Constrictibacter sp. MBR-5: one gene and its partner. The protein of the gene in region 1 interacts with the protein of each later gene in a pairwise test. Links are inferred from orthologs where the notes say so. Each region holds a gene or a part of one and is shown on either strand. Other genes may lie near its edges. The genes, in order: ABIE65_RS15200 and def.

Evidence for each region.
Region 2: the proteins of ABIE65_RS15200 (region 1) and def interact in binary tests that used the Escherichia coli proteins (3 or more experiments, as listed by UniProt). The link is inferred for Constrictibacter sp. MBR-5 from one-to-one orthologs.

What each region holds. Positions count from the first base shown.
Region 1 is NZ_JBEPTK010000006.1:255,204-264,913, reverse strand. The notes cover bases 2,092-4,950. They hold ABIE65_RS15200 (aspartate-semialdehyde dehydrogenase), read left to right. Parts: upstream 2,092-2,943; coding sequence 2,944-3,957; downstream 3,958-4,950. Other genes in these bases: ABIE65_RS15195 (hydantoinase B/oxoprolinase family protein), read right to left, coding at 3,976-4,950; ABIE65_RS15205 (multidrug effflux MFS transporter), read left to right, coding at 2,092-2,815. In the rest of the region: ABIE65_RS15210 (MFS transporter), read right to left, coding at 4-1,242; more of ABIE65_RS15205, read left to right, coding at 1,559-2,091; more of ABIE65_RS15195, read right to left, coding at 4,951-5,700; ABIE65_RS15190 (hydantoinase/oxoprolinase family protein), read right to left, coding at 5,697-7,775; gltB (glutamate synthase large subunit), read left to right, coding at 8,169-9,710.
Region 2 is NZ_JBEPTK010000003.1:78,060-87,627, reverse strand. The notes cover bases 2,179-4,895. They hold def (peptide deformylase), read left to right. Parts: upstream 2,179-3,136; coding sequence 3,137-3,655; downstream 3,656-4,895. Other genes in these bases: truA (tRNA pseudouridine(38-40) synthase TruA), read left to right, coding at 4,604-4,895; fmt (methionyl-tRNA formyltransferase), read left to right, coding at 3,660-4,607; ABIE65_RS07405 (glutathione S-transferase family protein), read right to left, coding at 2,329-2,997; ABIE65_RS07410 (SIMPL domain-containing protein), read right to left, coding at 2,179-2,292. Outside these bases: ABIE65_RS07420 (alpha/beta hydrolase), read left to right, coding at 1-611; ABIE65_RS07415 (SDR family oxidoreductase), read right to left, coding at 621-1,547; more of ABIE65_RS07410, read right to left, coding at 1,495-2,178; more of truA, read left to right, coding at 4,896-5,362; ABIE65_RS07385 (hypothetical protein), read right to left, coding at 5,346-5,933; dapE (succinyl-diaminopimelate desuccinylase), read right to left, coding at 5,947-7,116; dapD (2,3,4,5-tetrahydropyridine-2,6-dicarboxylate N-succinyltransferase), read right to left, coding at 7,113-7,973; ABIE65_RS07370 (ATP12 family chaperone protein), read right to left, coding at 8,064-8,792; heat shock protein HspQ, read right to left, coding at 8,817-9,158; ABIE65_RS07360 (DUF3775 domain-containing protein), read left to right, coding at 9,338-9,568. UniProt on the Escherichia coli protein: Removes the formyl group from the N-terminal Met of newly synthesized proteins. Requires at least a dipeptide for an efficient rate of reaction. N-terminal L-methionine is a prerequisite for activity but the enzyme has broad specificity at other positions.

The DNA of each region.
Region 1 (9,710 bases):
CGTTCACTGATCGCCCCACGGCTTGAACGGCCGGATCAGTTCGGGCCAGCGCCAGGCGATCAGGGTCATGGCGAGGAGGCCCTCCGCGCAGACGATCGACACGGCGGTGGGGGCGCCGAACCAGTCGGCGAGCAGGCCGACGTGGAGGATGCCGAGCGGGTTGCCGCCGCCGATGCAGACGGCCAGCACGCCCATCACGCGCGGGCGCAGGGCCGGGGGCGTCGAGGAGAGCACAATGGTGCTCTGCATCGCGCCGAAGCAGGCGAAGCCGAGGCCGGCCACGATCAGGATGCCGAAGGAGAAGGCGGCGGAGCCGGATTGCGAGAAGGCCAGCGCCGACGCGACGCACAGGCACGACCCCCAGAAGTAGAGCCGCAGATACTGCGCGCTGCGGACCTTCCAGGCGATCATGAGCGCGGCGAAGAAGGCGCCGGTGCCCTCCATCGCCATCAGGAGGCCGGTGGCGAACGGGCCGAGGCCGAGTTCCTGGCGGCCGATGACCGGCACCAGGCCCATATAGACGAGGCCCCAGAAGTTCATGGCGACGGTCATGCACAGCGTGCCCATGAGCACGCGGCTTCCGCGGATGAAGCGCAGGCCTTCGCGGATGTCGGCGAGGATGTTGCCGCTGCCGCCGACCGGCCGGATCGGCCGCTCGATCGACATGATCTGCCATGCGGCAAGCGCGAAGAGCACCGTCCCCAGGAAGTAGGCGCCCTCCATCCCGATCGCCGCCAGCAGCGTGCCGCCGATCGCCGGACCCAGCGCGCGGGTGGCATTCATCGTGGAGGAGTCGAGGCCCATGGCGCGTGCCACGGCGTGCGGGCCGGCGATCTCGCCCATCAGCGTGCGCCGCACGGGATGGTCCATCGACCAGAAGGTGCCGTTCAGGAAGACGCCCAGCGCCACGTGCCACATGGCGATGTTGCCGGTGGCCACCAGCGTCCCGAGCACGAGGGACAGCAGCGAGAGCAGGCCGAGCCCGACCCCCAGCAGGATGCGCCGGCTGACACGCTCGGCGACGATGCCGGTCAGGGTGCCGAACAGGAAACTGGGCAGCATCCGCAGGAAGAGGACGAAGGCGACCATGCCGGCGGAGCCGGTCAGCTGCAGGACGAACAGGCTGACGACCAGCACTTCCAGCCAGCGCATCGTCTGCGCCAGCGCGCCGGCGAGCCAGGCGCGGCGGAAATCGGGCTGCGAGAGCAGCCCCGGCGCGGCGACCGGATGTCCCTCCTGCACGTGCCCACCCTGATCGGGCCCGTCTCGCACGCCGACCTCGCTTGCCGTTCCCAGGCGTTTCCCGGCGGGCTCGGATGCCGCCTTCCGCCAAGGTTTAGCGCGATCGGAGCCGTCCCGCCACGTCCCCCCCGTAGTTCCGGACCCGTCGGCCCGCGGTTCCCGCACGTCGCGCAATGCTGCACTGCAATGAAAGCTGCCCCATGGCGTTGCGAACGGGGGTAGGCTTGCCGTCGAGCGGACCGCCGGGAGGCGCGCCGCCGATCATACCGGCTGTCCCCAGCGACGGCCGGACCCTCCGCAAGAAGCGAGGTTTCCGATGACGGCTGCAGGTACGTCTGCCAGCCCGCATCCCGGCATGGGGTTTCGCGAATTCGTCGCCTTTGTCGCCGCGCTGATGGCGATGAACGCCCTGTCGATCGATTCCATGCTGCCCGCCCTGCCGGACATCGGCGACGCGCTGGGGATCGTCGAGGACAACCGCCGGCAGTGGATCATCACCGCCTACCTGCTGGGGTTCGGCGGTGCGCAGATCGTCTACGGGACGCTGGCGGACCGTTTCGGACGCAAGCCCGTCCTGCTCGTCGGCGTGGGCGTCTATGCGGTCGCCAGCTTCGCCGCCGCCTACGCCTGGTCGTTCGACGTGATGATGGCGGCCCGCATCCTGCAGGGCGTCGGTGCCGCTGCGACGCGCGTCCTGGCCGTCTCCATCGTGCGAGACTGCTATGCCGGGCGGCAGATGGCGCGCGTCATGTCGCTGGCCTTCACCGTCTTCCTCGCGGTGCCGATCGTGGCGCCGTCCGTGGGGCAGGCGATCATGGTCTTCGGCGCCTGGCCGCGCATCTTTGAGGTGCTTGCGGCGATCGGCGTCGTCGTCGCCGTCTGGACGGTGCTGCGCCTACCGGAGACGCTGCATCCGGACGACCGCCTGCCGATCGCGCCCGCCCGCGTCACCGGCGCCTTTGTGACGGTCTTCACCAACCGCATCGCCATCGGCTACATGCTGGCGATGGCCCTGGCGATGGGCGGCCTGTTCGGCTTCATCAATTCGGCACAGCAGGTCTTCGTCGACGTCTTCGACGCCGAGGTCTGGTTCCCGGCCATCTTCGCGATGATCGCAGGCTTCATGGTGTTCGCCTCGCTCCTGAATGCCCGGATCGTCGGGCGCATCGGCACGCGGCGCGTCTCGCACACGGCGCTGTGCGGCTACATCGCGCTGGCGGTGATCCATGCCGTGGTGTCGCTGGCCGGGCTCGACACGCTGTGGAGCTTCGCGCTGCTGCAGGGCTGCATGATGTTCTGCTTCGGCCTCATGGGTCCGAATTTCGGCGCGATGGCGATGGAGCCGCTCGGCCACATCGCCGGCACGGCGGCCTCCGTCCAGGGGTTCATCACCACGGTGGGCGGCGCAATGATCGGCTTCTACATCGGCCAGCAGTTCGACGGGACGGTCGTACCGCTGACGCTGGGCTTCGCCGGGTGCGGCTGCGCGGCACTGGCCGTCGTCTTCGTCACCGAGCGCGGGCGACTGTTCCGGCCGACGGCGGCGGCCCTGCGGCCGGCGGCCGGAGAGTAGCGACGAAGAGCAGGGGCGGGCCGCCGGCACCCGCCGGCCGTCGCGCTTGAAATCGCCCGGCGTGCCGCGTAAGTGACCGCGCACGTCCGGGCCGCGATTCGGCCGGACGAATCAGCGAGGACCTATCTATGGGCTACAGGGTTGCAGTGGTCGGCGCCACCGGTGCGGTGGGCCGGCAGTTACTGGCCGGGCTCGCGGAATCAAGCGTGCCCGTCGACGAAGTGTTCGCTCTCGCCTCCGCCCGCTCGGCCGGCAAAAGCGTATCGTTCGGTGAGGACGACACCGTGAAAGTCCAGGACCTCGCGAAATTCGACTTCAGCAAAGCCGACATCGGGCTGTTCTCGCCGGGTGCCAGCGTCTCGGCCGAGTTCGCGCCGAAGGCGGGCGAGGCCGGCTGCATCGTCATCGACAACACCTCGAAGTTCCGCATGGACCCGGACGTGCCGCTGGTCGTGCCGGAGGTGAATCCCGACGCGATCGCCGGCTACACGGCGCGCAACATCATCTCCAACCCGAACTGCTCGACCATCCAGCTGGTCGTGGCGCTGAAGCCGCTGCACGACATCGTGCCCATCCGGCGCGTCGTCGTCTCGACCTACCAGTCGGTGTCCGGCGCCGGGCAGGAGGGCATGGACGAGCTCTTCAACCAGACCAAGGCCATCTACCAGGTCCAGGAGTACAAGCCGAAGAAGATGCCGCACCGAATCGCGTTCAACGTGATCCCGCAGATCGACGTCCTGATGCCGGACGGCTCCTATAAGGAGGAGTGGAAGATGGTCGAGGAAACCAAGAAGATCCTCGATCCGGCGATCCAGGTGATCGCGACCTGCGTCCGCGTGCCGGTCTTCGTCGGCCACTCCGAGGCGGTCTATGTCGAGTTCGAGGAGGAGATCACCGTCGAGGAAGCGCGCGACGCCCTCGACAACGCGCCGGGCGTGGTGGTCCTCGACCGGCCGGAAGACAACCTCTACGCGATGCCCGTCGACTGTGCCGGCGAGGACGCGGTCTATGTCAGCCGCATCCGGCGCGATCCGACGGTCCCGCACGGCATCGCCATGTGGGTCGTGTCGGACAACCTGCGCAAAGGGGCGGCGACCAACGCCGTGCAGATCGCCGAAGCGCTGGTCGAGACCTACCTCTGACTCCGATCTGACCGAGGTTCAGGAGCGCGCGGCGCGCAGGCGCCGCGTCTCCGCCTCGTCGGGCAGCATGTCCGCGCCGACCGCGACGCCATAGTCGCGGACCGCGGCTTCCGCCGTGACGTAGCCCTTGCGGACGTCTGCCGCGACGCGCTCGGGCTCGCGCGCGAAGGCGTCGCCGATGCCGCCGCCGCCGGGCATCTCGACGATCAGCCGCTCGCCCGTCGGCACCGTCTGCCGTCCCTTCGGCTTCAGCACCGTGCCGGACCCCAGGCTCAGCCGGCCGCTGGTGCCGGGCTTGCCGCCGGCGCGACCGCGTGCCGGATGGTTCACCCGTTCGAACGAGGCGAAGATCGCGAAGGGTGCGGCCTCGCGGCTGCCGATCACCATCGTCTGGCCCAGGCCGCCGCGCTGCCGGCCGGGTCCGCCGGAATCCTGCCGCAGTTCCTTTGCCCAGACGACGAGGGGCGTGATCGCCTCCGTCGCCTCGACGGGCACGTTGCGCACGCCGCTGGGATAGGGCGTGGCGGAGAGCCCGTCCTGCCGCGGGCGCGCGCCTGTGCCGCCGGAGTGGAAGCTGGTCACCTGGAAGGCGGTCGCCTGCGGGTTCCAGACCTCGTCGGCGAGGCCGTGACCGGCGCCCAGCTTCACGTTCCACAGGTTCGACGTGCCCTCCGCCGGCACCCGGCCCGGGATGGCCTGGTCGAGGCAGCCGAACACGACGTCCGGCAGCATGTGGCCGATGGTCGAGCGCGCGACCACGGCGCAGGGATGCGGCGGGTTCACGATGCTGCCGATGGGCGCCCTGACCTTGATCGGTTCGAGCGAGCCGGCGTTGTTCGGCAGGCCCGGCCCGACGATGCAGCGCACGCCGAAGGTCGTGTAGGCTTCGGTGTAGCAGAGCGGGCAGTTGATGCCGAAGGTCGACACGCCCGACGTGCCCTCGAAGTCGATGACGATCTCGCCCTCGGCGATGGTGAGGGCGGCGACGAGGTCGATCGGCGCCTCGTAGCCGTCGATGCGCATCGATGCGCGCCACGTGCCCTTGGGCAGCTTGTCGATCTCGGCCTGCATGCCGCGCCGGCTGGAGTCGATGATGAAGGCGCCGAGATCGTCGAGCGTCTCCAGGCCGTACTCGTCCATCATGCCGACGAGGCGGCGGCAGCCGATCTCGTTGCAGGCGATCAGGGCGTAGATGTCGCCCTCGACCTGGATCGGCTCGCGCACGTTGGCGCGCACCATCTCCATGAACCACGCGTTCATCCGGCCCTGCTCGACCAGCGGCATCAGGGGGATGAACAGGCCTTCCTGGTAGACCTGCCGCCCGTCGGGGGCGAGGCCGATGCCGCCGATGTCGACGAGGTGGCTGGTGCAGGCGAACAGCGCCACGAGTTCGCCGTTGCGGAAGGTCGGCGTGACGACCGTCAGGTCGTGCAGGTGGCCGGTGCCCTTCCACGGATCGTTGGTGATGTAGACGTCGCCTTCGCGCATGGTCGCGACCGGGAAGCGGTCGATGAAGTGCTTCACCGCCAGCGCCATCGAGTTGATGTGGCCGGGCGTGCCCGTCACCGCCTGGGCCAGCATCCGGCCCTCGACGTCGAAGACGCCCGCCGAGATGTCGCCCGCTTCGCGGGCCGACGTGCTGAACGCTGTGCGGACCAGGGTCTGGCCCTGCTCCTCGACGACGGCGAGCAGGCGGTTCCACATGACCTGCATGCGGATGCGGGCGAGGGGGTTCGCGGTCATGGCGCGCTCCTGCGGTTCAGCACCAGATGGCCGACCGCGTTGACGGTCGCGTCGAAATTGGCCGTGACCACGGTGGCGGTGTCGGGCTCGGCGATCACGGCGGGTCCGGCGACCGTTTCGCCCGGCGAAAGGTCGGGCCGCCAGTAGACCGGCACCTCGCGCCAGGTTCCGGCGTCGATGTCGTACAGCAGGCGCATCTCGCCCGTCATCGCCGCGGCGCCGCCGGCCGTCGCGTCGGCGCGCTCCGGCAGCGGCACTTCGGTCGCCAGTGCCAGGCTCCAGGACATGGCCTCGACCGTCAGGTTCGGGATAATGCGCCCGTAGAGCTGTCGATAGGCGTCTTCGAACGCGGCGCGCAGGGCCTCCCCGCCGTCGCCGCCGATGCGGGCCTCGGGCAGCGGCACGGCGATCTCGTGCCCCTGGCCGCGATAGCGCATGTAGGCGGTGCGCGTCTCGACCAGCGGCGCGTGCGGCGCGCCCATCCGCACCACGGATTCGGCCTCGGCGCGCATCCCGGCGAACAGGTCTGTCAGCATGTCCGAGTCGTAGCGACGCATGTCGACGTAGCGGCTGCGCACCACCTCGTAGGCGATCGGCGCGCGCAGGAAGCCCACCGCGGAGCCGACGCTGGCCGCCATCGGGACGACGGCCGTGCCGATGCCGAGCTTCTCGGCGAGGCGGGCGGCGTGCAGGGGAGCGGCGCCGCCGAAGGCAATCAGCCCGCGCTCCGGCAGGTCCTTGCCGGATTCGACGGCATGCACCCGCGCGGCGTTGCCCATGTTCTCGTCGACGATCTCGGCGATGCCGCCGGCCGCGAGTTCGGTCGGCAGGTCGAGCGGCCTGCCCACCATCGCGTCGACCGCTGCGGCGGCCTGTGCGGCGTCCAGCGGCACCCGGCCGCCGGCGAACTTCACCGGGTCGATGCGCCCCATCACCAAGTCGGCGTCGGTGACCGTCGGCCGCGTGCCGCCGCGGCCGTAGCAGGCCGGTCCCGGCTCGGAACCGGCGCTCTCGGGGCCGACCGTGATGCGGCCGAGCGTATCCACGGCGGCCAGCGACCCGCCGCCGGCGCCGATCTCCACCATCTCGATGACCGGGATGCGCAGCGGCAGGCCGCTGCCCTTCAGGAAGCGTTGCATGCGCGCCACCTCGAAGCTGCGCGACAGCTGCGGCTTGAAGTCGTCGATCAGGCAGATCTTCGCGGTGGTGCCGCCCATGTCGAACGACAGCACCTGGTTGAGCCCGCACTCGGCGGCGACGTTGCGCGCCAGGATGGCACCGCCGGCCGGCCCCGATTCGACGAGGCGGATGGGGAAGGCGCGCGCCGTCTCGATCGTCGTGACGCCGCCGCTCGACATGACCAGCAGCAGCGGACAGGCGACGCCGCCTGCGCGCAGCCGCGTCTCCAGCCGGCCGAGATAGCCCGACATCAGCGGCTGGACGTAGGCGTTGGCGAGCGCCGTCGAGAAGCGCTCATACTCGCGCATCTCCGGGCAGACGTCGGCCGAGCGGGTGATCGCGACGTCGGGCAGCGCCTCGGCCAGGATCGCCGCGGCACGGTCCTCGTGCGCCGGATTGACGTAGCTGTGCAGGAAGCCGACGGCGACGGCGGCGACGTTCGCCGCGCGCAGCGCCGGAACCAGCGCCGCGACCGCGGCCTCGTCGAGCGGCAGCAGCACCTCGCCGTCGGCGGCGATCCGCTCCGGCACGGCGAATCGCAGGTCGCGCGGCGCCAGCGGCTCCGGCCGCTCCATGTAGAGGTCGTACTGGTCGAAACGGTGCTCGTAGGCCATCTCGACCGCGTCGCGGAAACCTTCGGTCGTGACCAGCGCGGTCCGTGCGCCCTTGCGTTCGATCAGCGCATTGGTCGCCAGGGTCGTGCCGTGGATAACCAGGCCGACATCCGCGGCGGCCACGCCGGCCTCGGCCAGCACGCCCGCCACCCCCTCCATGACGCCGCGTTCCGGTGCGCCGTGCGTGGTCAGCACCTTTGCCGTGGTGCGGGATCCGCCATGCTCCAGCACGACGTCGGTGAAGGTACCGCCGATGTCGATGGCGATGCGCTTTTCGCTCATCCGCTGGTCAGCCTCGCTGGATAGGGAAGGGACGTATCGGGAAACTATGCGTGAGGCGCGTCCCGCGCGGAAGACGGCCGGTCCGCCGGTCCGCCGCGGGTGCCCGAAGGACATGTCCGATCATTCGCATGTTGGCAGGGCGGACCTCTGCCGTTAGGTTAGTCGGTCGCAGCAGCGCCCACCTCGATGGGCGTCGTTGTCCGGGACGGAACCGGGGATATCCGTCGGGCGTGACGCGAGGTGCGGAAAGTGCCGGCGTAACGTCCGTCATGCTGTCGAACTCCCCGGGGTTCGTCCCTTCAACCCGAGCGCAGCCCAAGAGGAGGGCCGCGCCCGGCGTCGGCGCGTCAAAAGCCGCCGCCGGCGCGCGCTCTCGCTTCGTGAGGACCGCCTGTGAGCCAGCTTCCGCCCGCCCAGGGCCTGTACGACCCGTTGAACGAGCACGATTCCTGTGGTGTCGGCTTCGTCGCCGACGTCAAAGGACGCAAAAGCCATGCCATCGTCCGGCAGGGGCTGCGCATTCTCGAAAATCTGGAGCATCGCGGCGCCGTCGGTGCCGATCCGCTGGCCGGTGACGGTGCGGGCATCCTGATCCAGACGCCGGACGCCTTCCTGCGTGCCGTGACTGCCGATCTGGGCATCACGCTGCCCGCCTTCGGCGACTATGCGGCCGGCATGGTCTTCCTGCCGAAGGACGCCGACCGGCGCCGCACGTTCGAGGAACTGCTCGAAGGTCTGGTCGCCGAGGAGGGGCAGGTCCTGCTCGGCTGGCGCGACGTGCCGGTGGATCCTTCCGGGCTGGGCGAGACGGTGAAGCCGACGGAGCCGGCGGTGCGCCAGATCTTCGTCGGCCGCGGCGAGGGGACGCCCGACCAGGACACCTTCGAGCGCAAGCTCTACATCATCCGCAAGCGTGCGGCGAACGGCGTCCGTGCCCGGCAGACGCCGGGGATCGAGGACTTCTACGTTCCGTCGCTGTCCTCGCGGACGATCGTCTACAAGGGCATGCTGCTCGCGGCCCAGGTCGGCGCCTATTACCTGGACCTCCAGGACGAGCGGATGGACAGCGCACTGGCGCTCGTCCACCAGCGTTTCTCGACCAACACCTTCCCGTCCTGGCGCCTCGCGCATCCGTTCCGCATGGTCTGCCACAACGGCGAGATCAACACGCTCCGCGGCAACGTGAACTGGATGGCGGCCCGCCGCCATTCGATGAAGTCGAAGCTGTTCGGCGACGATCTCGACAAGCTCTGGCCGCTGATCCCGGAGGGCCAGTCGGACACGGCCTCGTTCGACAACGCCCTCGAGCTGCTGGTGCAGGGCGGCTACAGCCTCGCCCACGCCATGATGCTGCTGATCCCCGAGGCGTGGGCCGGCAACAAGCTGATGGATGAGGAGCGGCGGTCGTTCTACGAGTATCACGCCGCCCTGATGGAGCCGTGGGACGGCCCGGCGGCGGTCGCCTTCACCGACGGCCGGCAGATCGGCGCGACGCTCGACCGCAACGGCCTGCGCCCGGCGCGCTGGCTGCTGACGGACGACGACCTCGTCGTCATGGCGTCCGAGATCGGCGTGCTCGACATCCCGCCCGAGAAGATCGTCAAGCAGTGGCGGCTTCAGCCGGGCAAGATGTTCCTCATCGACCTGGAAGAGAAGCGGATCGTCGACGACGCCGAGCTGAAGCAGCAACTCGCGCGCGCCCACCCCTACAAGGAGTGGCTGGGCAAGACGCAGTTCAAGCTGGAGGAACTGCCGGCGGCGAACGCCGGCGGTGATGCCGCCCGCGCCGCGACCAATCTCGCCCGCAGCGACGTGCCGCTCCTCGATCTGCAGCAGTCGTTCGGCTACACCCAGGAGGACATCAAGTTCTTCCTGCAGCCGATGGCCATCGCCGGCGACGACCCGGTCGGCTCGATGGGCGCCGACACGCCGATC
Region 2 (9,568 bases), on another replicon or contig:
TCTGCCGTGGACGCGGTCAGCAGTTCACGCGCTTCGACTATCGCGGGCACGGCCTCTCGAGCGGCAGGTTCGAGGACGGGACCATCGGGCTGTGGCTGGCCGACGCGGTGGCCGTGCTGGACGAGGTGACGCGCGGCCCGCAGATCCTGGTCGGATCCAGCATGGGCGGCTGGATCGCTCTGCTCGCGGCGCTGCGTCGGACGGACAGGGTCGCCGGCATCGTCGGCGTCGCACCGGCGCCGGATTTCGTCGTGCGCATGGAGGGCGAGCTGTCGGCCGACCAGCGCGCGACGCTGGCGCGCGAGGGGCGCTTCGAGCGGCCATCGGCCTACTCGGACGACCCCTACGTCATCACCCGGGCGCTCATCGAGGACGGCAAGCGCCACCTGCTGATGGACGCCCCGATCCCGCTCGACCTGCCCGTGCGCATCCTGCATGGCATGCGCGACGACGCGGTGCCCTGGCAGCTCTCGCTGAAGCTCTGCGAGACGCTTACCTCGGACGATGTGCGGGTCGTGTATGTCAAGAACGGCGATCACAGGCTGTCGGAGGAGCCGGAGCTCGACCTGCTGTGCGAAACGGTCGACGAAGTCGGCCGCCGCATAGCCTGAGCCGGCTGCTCAGCCGGCGGTCTCGGCGGCCAGGATCGCCCGCAGTCCGGCACGGTAGTCCGGGTGGCGTAGCGTCACGCCGAGTTCGGTCTTGATGCGCTCGTTCCGGACGCGGCGGTTGTCGGCATAGAAGCTGCGCGCCATCGGCGACAGTTCGGCCTGCGCGAAGGGGATGAGCGGCGGCGGTTCGACGCCCAGCAGATCGCAGGCGAAGGCGGTGACTTCGTGCGATGGCGCCGGAAGATCGTCCGCCACGTTGTAGATCGCGCCGGCGCGCGGCCGCTCGATCGAAGCGCGCAACGTCGCGACGATATCGTCGACGTGGATGCGCGAGAAGACCTGCCCCGGCTTGTCGATCCGATGCGCGCGGCCGCTCCGCACGGCGTCGAGCTGGCTGCGGCCGGGGCCGTAGATGCCGGGCAGCCGGAAGATATGGACCGCGATGCCGTGCGCCCGACCGAAATCGGTCCAAGCGCGTTCGGCATCGAGGCGGCGCCGCGAACGGTCGCCGGTCGGCGCAGGCGGCGTGTCCTCGTCGACCCAGGCGCCGCCGTGGTCGCCGTAGACGCCGCTGGTCGACAGATAGCCGATCCAGCCGAGCGTCGAAGCCGCCGCCGCGATGTCGCGGCCATGCACGCCGAGGGCGGTGTCGCCCTCCGCGTCGGGCGGAATGGAGGCGAGCAGGTGCGTCGCGCCGGCCAGCGAGGAGGCCGGATCGTCGAGCGGTGCACCGCGTTCGAATCGATGCACGGTGCGGTCGGCCTCCGCACGCGCGGTCCGCCCGGTGCCGGCGACCGTCCAGCCCTCCGACGCCACCGCGTCGGCGAGCCGGCCGGCCGTGTAGCCGAGTCCGAAGCAGAAGAGACGGGAGATCGTCCTGATCCTACTTCTTGTCGCCCGGCGCCGGCTTGCGGTCGTCGTGCTTCCGGTCGCCATGCTTCCACTCGCCCGGCTCCGGGCGCGGCGCCGGTGCGGCGAGCACGACCGTGGCGTTCAGGACGAGACGCTCGGACACTTCGATGTCGCCGCCGTCGGCCGCCATCGGTGCGGCCGCCATCTGCGCCCGCTCCATCTTCATGCCGCGATCCTGATAGGCCATCGGCCGCGGGATGCCCGCATTCTCAAAGTCGACGCGCTGCACGCGGAAGCCGCGATCCGGCCAAACCTTGGCGACTTCTGCCGCTTCCTTGGCGGCGCGGCCGTAGATGTCGGCCCGCAGCTTCGCCGCCGTGTCCTCGCGCTCGGCGAGGGTTGGGCTGAAGTCGACCTGGTTCACTTCCAACTGCTGCCCCGGCTTGCTGAGCTGGCGGGCCTTGTCGTAGATGCCGCCGAGCGCGCCCTCGGGAACGCGCACCTCGGCAGTGACGCGCCAGCGCTCCAGGCCACTGGCGTCGCGCGACCGGTCGGAACTGGTAACCCGCCAGTCGCCCTTCGCCAGTTCGTCGAACACCGGCGGCACGCGGCCGGACTGCTGTGCGGCCTGCTCGCCGGACAGGACTGTCTCGACGCTGGCGACCAGCTTGGCCGTCTTGGTCTCGACCCAGCCTTCGGATGTCAGCTGGAGCACGATCTGGTCGGGCGGCGGCGCGTACGGACCCATCGGCTGGGCTGCGACGGTCGCGATCGTCGGCGGGGCGAGCATGGCGAGGCCCAGCATTGCCGCCGGGAGTGCGCGAGGCATGATGCGCATAGTCCTAATCCTTCTGACGGACGACCCCTAGAAGTCGAGGTCGGCATAGTGTCGGGGGGGACGCAGACCCGGGACCTGGTCGGCGAGGAGCGGCCGGAAGCTCGGGCGCGACTTGATGCGCTGGTACCATTGCTTCGCCCCTTCGACCGCATCCCATGGGACGTCGCCCAGAAAGTCGATCGACGAGAGATGGGCGGCCGCGACGATGTCGGCCAGCGAGAAGACCTCCCCGCCCAGCCAGTTCCGCCGTTCCGTGAGCCACGCCACATATTCGAGGTGGTAGACGATGTTGAGCTTGCCAGCCCGAATCGCGGCGGAGCTCGGCTCGCCGGTGCGCATCAGGCGTTTCAGCACCTTCTCGCCGTAGAGCTGGTCGGTCACCTCGCGCGCGAACTTGCCGTCGAACCAGGCGACCAGGCGCCGGGTTTCCGCCCGTTCGGCCGGTGTCTGCCCGATCAGGCATGGCTCCGGACGAACCTCCTCCAGATACTCGCAGATTGCGGCGGAATCACAGACGATGGTGCCGTCCTCGTCCTCGAACACCGGCACGGTGCCGGCCGGATTGATCGCGAGGAAGGTGTCGCGCCGATCCCACACCGGCTCCGTTTCGAGGTCCGCCTCGATGCCCTTCTCGCGCAAGGCGATCCTGACCTTGCGGCAATAGGGCGACAGCGGGAAGTGGATCAGTCTGGACATAGCCCGTGAGTCTACCGGATGCGCGACTGGTTAACGAGCGGACACGCGGCAGGTTGCGCCGACGGCACCGGCGGCCTTCGGCTTGACGCCGTCCTCCGCGCCACATACGTAGCGTGCCGACCCCTCAGAGCCCAGAAGCATGACGATACGCCCCATCGTGATCGCGCCGGACCGCCGGCTGAAGAGCAAGAGCGCACCGGTGGCCCAGGTCGACGATGGGGTACGGCGGCTCATGGACGATATGCTCGAGACGATGTACGACGCGCCCGGCATCGGCCTCGCGGCACCCCAAGTCGGCGTGCTCAGCCGCGTGGTGGTGATGGACCTCGGCGAGGAGGGCGAGCGCAAGCCGATCCGCATGGCGAACCCGCGCATCGTGAAGGCCTCCGACGAGGAAGCCGTCGCCAACGAGGGCTGCCTCTCCCTGCCGGAAATCTACGTGGACGTGACCCGGCCCGTCGCGGTCACGGCCCGATATCTGGACGAGAACGGACAGGAGCTGGAGATCGAGGCGGACGGCCTGCTGGCGCGCTGCATCCAGCACGAGATCGACCATCTCGACGGGGTCCTGCACGTGGACTACCTGTCGGCGCTGCGCCGCAAGATGATCCTCCGCAGGCTCGACAAGCAGCGCAAGGTCGAAGCGGAGGCCGGCTGAGCCGATGCAGCGGCTGCGGCTGATCTTCATGGGAACGCCCGACTTCGCCGTGCCCGCGCTGGCGGCGTTGCGCGATGCCGGGCACGAGATCGTCGCGGTCTACTCCCAGCCGCCCCGCCCGGCGGGCCGCGGTCACGCCGAACGGCCATCGCCGGTCCAGACGTTTGCCGAAGCCCACGGTCTCCCGGTGCGGACGCCCAGGACGCTACGCGACCCGGCAGCGCAGGCCGATTTCGCGGCCTTCGGCGCCGATGCCGCGGTCGTCGCCGCCTACGGGCTGATCCTGCCGCAGGCGGTGCTCGACGCGCCGCGCCTCGGCTGTATCAACATCCACGGCTCGCTGCTGCCGCGCTGGCGCGGTGCGGCGCCGATCCAGCGGGCCATCCTCGCCGGGGACGACGAGACCGGCATCACGATCATGCAGATGGACGCGGGCCTCGACACCGGGCCCATGCTCCTGCGCGAGAGCGTGCCGATCGGCCCGCGGACGACCGCTGGCGATCTGCACGACACGCTGGCGGAGATCGGTGCGCGGCTGATCGTCGAGGCCATGCAGGGTGTGGCGGCCGGCTCGCTGAAGGCTGAACCGCAGCCGGCCGAGGGTGCCACCTACGCCGCCAAGCTCGGCCGCGACGAGGGCCGGCTGGACTGGACGCGGCCGGCGCTGGAACTCGATCGCCGGGTGCGTGCGCTCAACCCCTGGCCGGGCACCTGGTTCGTGCACGACGGCGCCAAGATCAAGGTCCTGGACGCCGTCGCCGATCCTGCGGCGGGTGGCGACCCGGGGACCGTGCTGCCTGGGGGCCTGACGATCGCCTGCGGCGAGGGCGGCCTGCGGCTCCTGCGCCTGCAGCGGGCCGGGCGCGCCCCCGTCGATGCGGAGGCCTTCCTGCGCGGCTACGCGCTGGCGCCGGGGACACGGCTTCCGCGCGGGGACGAGCCGGCGCCGTGACGCGCTGGAAGATCACCATCGAGTATGACGGCTCCGGCTTCGTCGGCTGGCAGCGCCAGGCGAACGGACTGTCGGTGCAGCAGGCGATCGAGGAGGCGATCGAAGCCTTCTGCGGTGAGCGGCCGGCCGTCATGGGCGCCGGCCGCACCGATTCCGGCGTCCATGCACTGGCGCAGGTGGCGCATTTCGATCTCGCGCGCCAGACGAACCCGGTCACCGTGCGGGAAGCGCTCAACCATCACCTGAAGCCGGTGCCGGCTGCGATCCTCATGGCCGAGGCGGTGGACGACGCGTTCGACGCGCGGCGCTCTGCGGTCGGGCGGGCCTATCTCTACCGGATCTTCAACCGAAGGGTGCGGCCGGTGATCGATCGCGGCAAGGTCTGGCACGTCCCTGCGCCGCTCGACGTCGACGCGATGCACGCGGCGGCGCAGTGCCTCGTCGGCCGGCACGACTTTTCCAGCTTCCGCGCCGCGGAATGCCAAGCGAAGTCGCCCGTCCGGACGCTCGACAGGCTGACCGTGACGCGCGTCGGCGAGGAGGTCCACCTGCGCGCCGCGGCGCGCTCCTTCCTGCACAACCAGGTGCGGATTCTCACGGGGACGCTGAAGCTGGTCGGTGAGGGCAAATGGCCCGTCGACCGGGTCGCGGCGGTGCTCGCCGCCTGCGATCGCCGTGTCGCCGGCCCCACCGTGCCGCCGCACGGCCTCTACCTGACCGATGTCGTCTACGAAACGGCTACATCGGCTGGGTGACGATCGCGTCCGCGGCTCCCGAAACCATCAGCCCGAGCAGCAGGTCCAGCGCCACGATTCCGGCCGCGCCGATCCCATTGATCTGCAGGGCCGTGCGCGCGACGAACCAGTGGAACATCAGCGTCCAGATCAGCACGCCGAAATAGACGATGCCGAGGACGGCGGTCGGGATCGTGCCGGAGGCCCCGAGCAGGGCCAGCACGCCGAAGACTCCCAGCGGGATGACGCTGCACCAGTTGGCCGCGATGATGTACGACACGTAGAACTGCTCGCGGCCGATGAAGCGCGTGACGTAGATCATCGCCAGCGGGAAGGCGAACCAACCGCAGACATAGGCGATGGCCTGGGTCAGGAAATACGCCGTCGCCGTCACGGTAACCGGCATCTCGCCCGGTTCGGCCTGCCCCGCCGCGAGGATGGCGACGTAGAAGGGCAGCGCGACAACGCCGGCGAAAAAGGAGCGCCAGAAGCCGTCGATGCCGGTGTCGAACGACTGGAGCCCGGACGGGTCGCGGGCGGCGAGGCGGAAGGCGCCCTGCAGGTTGCGTGCGATCTCCGCTCCGCCGATCATCGCGGCGCCGGGATCATCTGCCGGCGAGGTGGTCGCGAAGGACGAGCGCGTAGATCTGGGTCAGCCTGTCGAGATCGTCCAGCCGGACGTTCTCGTCGACCTTGTGCGCCATCTCGTTCACCAGCCCGCATTCGATCACCGGGCAGTGGTCCTTGATGAATCGGGCGTCGGACGTCCCGCCGGAGGTGCTGAGTTCCGGCGGCGCGCCGCAGACCCGCTCGATGGCGGACACCAGGGCGTCGCTGAGCGGCCCGGGCGCCGTCAGAAAGGATTCGCCGCTGACCGATGCGGTGAGTTCGTAGCGGCTCCCGCAGGCGTCGAGGCGGCGGCGCAGCGCCTCGTCGAGCGACCTGCCGCTCCAAAGGTCGTTGAAGCGGACGTTGAATCCCGCGCTGACCGTCGCGGGGATCAGATTGGTCGTCGGATTGCCCACGTCGACCGTCGTCACCTGCAGGCCCGACGGCTGGAAATGTTCGGTGCCCTGGTCCAGCGGCGGCGAGACCAGTGCGTCGAGCAACCGGATCATCCGGTGGACGGGGTTGTCGGCCTGGTCCGGATAGGCGACGTGCCCCTGGACGCCGAAAGCCTTCAGACGGCCGTTGTAGCTGCCGCGGCGGCCGATCTTGATCATCTCGCCCATTTCGGCGGGATTGGTCGGCTCGCCCACGATGCACGCGTCGAGGCGCTCGCCACGTTCCGCCAGCCAGTGCAGCACCTTGATCGTGCCGTTGACCGCCGGGCCTTCCTCGTCGCCCGTGATCAGGAAGCTGACCGAGCCCTTGAATGGTCCGCCCTCGGCGACGACTCGGGCGAAGCCGGCGACGAATGCGGCGATCGCCCCCTTCATGTCGACGGCGCCGCGGCCGTACATACGGTCGTCCGCGATCTCCGCGCCGAACGGGTCGTGCGTCCAGTCGGCCGGATCGCCGACCGGCACCACGTCGGTGTGGCCGGCGAAGCAGAGGTTGGGTCCGTCGGTGCCGAAGCGGGCGTAGAGATTGTCGACCTCGGGCGTCCCGGGCTCCGAGAACGGAAGCCGGTGACAGACGAAGCCGAGTCGGCTGAGAGCGTCCTGCAGGACGTCGAGGGCGCCCGCGTCGGTCGGCGTGACGCTCGGCCGACGGATCAGGTCGGCCAGCAGCGGAACCGGATCGCCGAGTGCCGCGGCGTCCGGCCCGGTCATGTGCGGAGCAGCTCGTTGATCGAGGTGCGCGAGCGCGTCTTCTCGTCCACCCGCTTGACGATGACCGCGCAGTAGAGCGACGGGCCCGGGCTACCGTCGGGCAGGGCCTTGCCGGGCAGGCTGCCCGGCACCACGACGGCGTAGGACGGCACGCGGCCGATGTAGATCTGGCCGGTGTCGCGGTCGATCACCTTGGTCGAGCCGGCGATGAAGGTGCCCATCGCCAGGACGGCGCCTTCCTCGATGATCACGCCCTCGGCCACTTCGCTGCGCGCGCCGATGAAGCAGTTGTCCTCGATGATGACCGGTGCCGCCTGCAGCGGCTCCAGCACGCCGCCGATGCCGACGCCGCCGGAGATGTGGCAGTTCTTGCCGACATAGGCGCAGGAGCCGACCGTCGACCAGGTGTCGATCATCGTGCCGCTGTCGACATAGGCGCCGACGTTCACGAAGGAGGGCATCAGCACGACGTTCGGCGCGATGTAGGCGGAGCGGCGGACGACGCAGTTCGGGACGGCGCGGAAGCCGGCGGCCTTGAAGCTGTTTTCGCCCCAGCCGGCGAACTTGGACGGGACCTTGTCGAACCAGGGCGAGTCGCCGAGCTCGGGATCGCGCGGCCCCCCCGGAACGGCGACGGAATCCCACAGCCGGAAGGACAGGAGCACGGCCTTCTTCAGCCACTCGTTCACGCGCCAGGCGCCGTCGACCTTCTCGGCGACGCGCAGAGCGCCCTCGTCCAGGCCCTCAATGGCGGCCATGACGGCGTCGCGCTTTTCGCCGCGCGTCCCGGAGGACAGCGTGTCCTTGACGTCCCACGCGGCGTTGATAATGGATTCGAGTTGCCGGGTATCGGTCATCGCGCTGCTCCGCTTGAAGGCGGCGAGAAGATGCGGCAGGCCCGTGGGCCTGTCAACGCGGCCAGAACCGCGACGGGCAGGTTCCGAGAATCAGGCCCCGGGGAACCCGCCGCCGCCGGCGACGGGGCGCGACAGCGCGTGATAGCGCGCGGCGGCGACGATGTCGGCGCTGGTGACGGCGCGCCGTTCGACGGCGTGATCCTCGCTGCCCCACTGCTCGGCCTGCCAAAGCTCGTCCAGATGGGCCGCTTCGATCGCCGCTTCCGGGTCGAGCCGGCCCTCGATCAGCGCGAGGGCGAGGACGAGCGAACCGGTCGCGGCGGCCGCGCAGCTGACGGCCGTCAGCGCATCGTCGTCGAGTGCTGCAAGGGCCGCGCGCACCGCCCGGCCGGCCGCTTCGGGCTGGCTGACCGGCATGACGCCGCTGGTCACGGTGAGGCGGGCGTCGAAGCGCTGCTCCAGCCAGTCGACCAGCGGCTGCCAGCAGGCGTCCTGGCGGGCGACGAGTTCGCGCGGGCTGTCGGCGCGGTAGCACACCATGTCCGACTGGACGAAGCCCAGGAGCTGATCGGTGACCGGCCCGCGCAGCGGACCGACGCGGTCCGCCGCCGTCGAGGCGAGGCTGGTCAGCGGCATGCTGTTCGGGTCGATCTTCTCGCTCTGCGCCCGCCACTCCGCGGCGATCGCCTCCGCCAATGCGTCGGTGGCGATGTCGAGATGGACGCGTCCCGGGGTGCGGACCGGCCGGCCATCCAGAAGAATGCGCCAGACGCCGTCCGTCGGCCCCTCGATGTCGACGGTCTTGTAGAATCGCTTCACGGGCAGGCTCTCGGCGCCTCGGGATCAGTGCAGCAGGGAGCGGTGGTCGCGAAGTTCATAGCGGCCGTCCTTCAGCTCGCCGAAGAGCTGGGCCACCGCCGGGTGGTTGACCGGCTTGCCCGTCTCGTCCTCGAGCAGGTTCTGCTCCGACACGTAGGCGACGTAGGTGTTCTGCTCGTTCTCGGCGAGCAGGTGGTAGAACGGCTGGTCCTTGCGCGGCCTGACGTTCTCGGGGATCGATTCCCACCATTCCTCGGTGTTGTTGAACTCCGGATCGACATCGAAAATGACGCCGCGGAACGGGAACAGGCGGTGCTTCACCACCTGTCCGATCGGGAAAAGTGCCTCTCTCCTGACCTTGTTCATCGTCTGCCGTCGTCTCGGATGTGCCGTCGCGGGGGCACAGGATCAGAAGATAGGTGCAATGTCATCCGGGTCCAAGGCGAAGCGGTCCGCCGGCCCCGGGGACGCCGGCCTGCAGAGGATATCGAACCGTCCGCGGCCCGCACCGTTCTGCCTGCACACGCTATGCGCAGGAGCGATCGATGCTGCAGATGGATTCGGACAAGGTCTGCTGGGTGGTGATGAAGGCGCGCGCCTACGACGCGACGGAGCCGCCGGCGGTCGAAGACGAAGGCGGGAACGAGATCGACGACGATTTCCGCGAGGTGCTGGAAGATCAGCCGGACGACCCGACGCGCGAAGAACTGGCGGCGTTCATCGAGGCGATGAACGAGGACGAGCAGGCCGAACTCGTGGCGCTCGCGTGGCTCGGC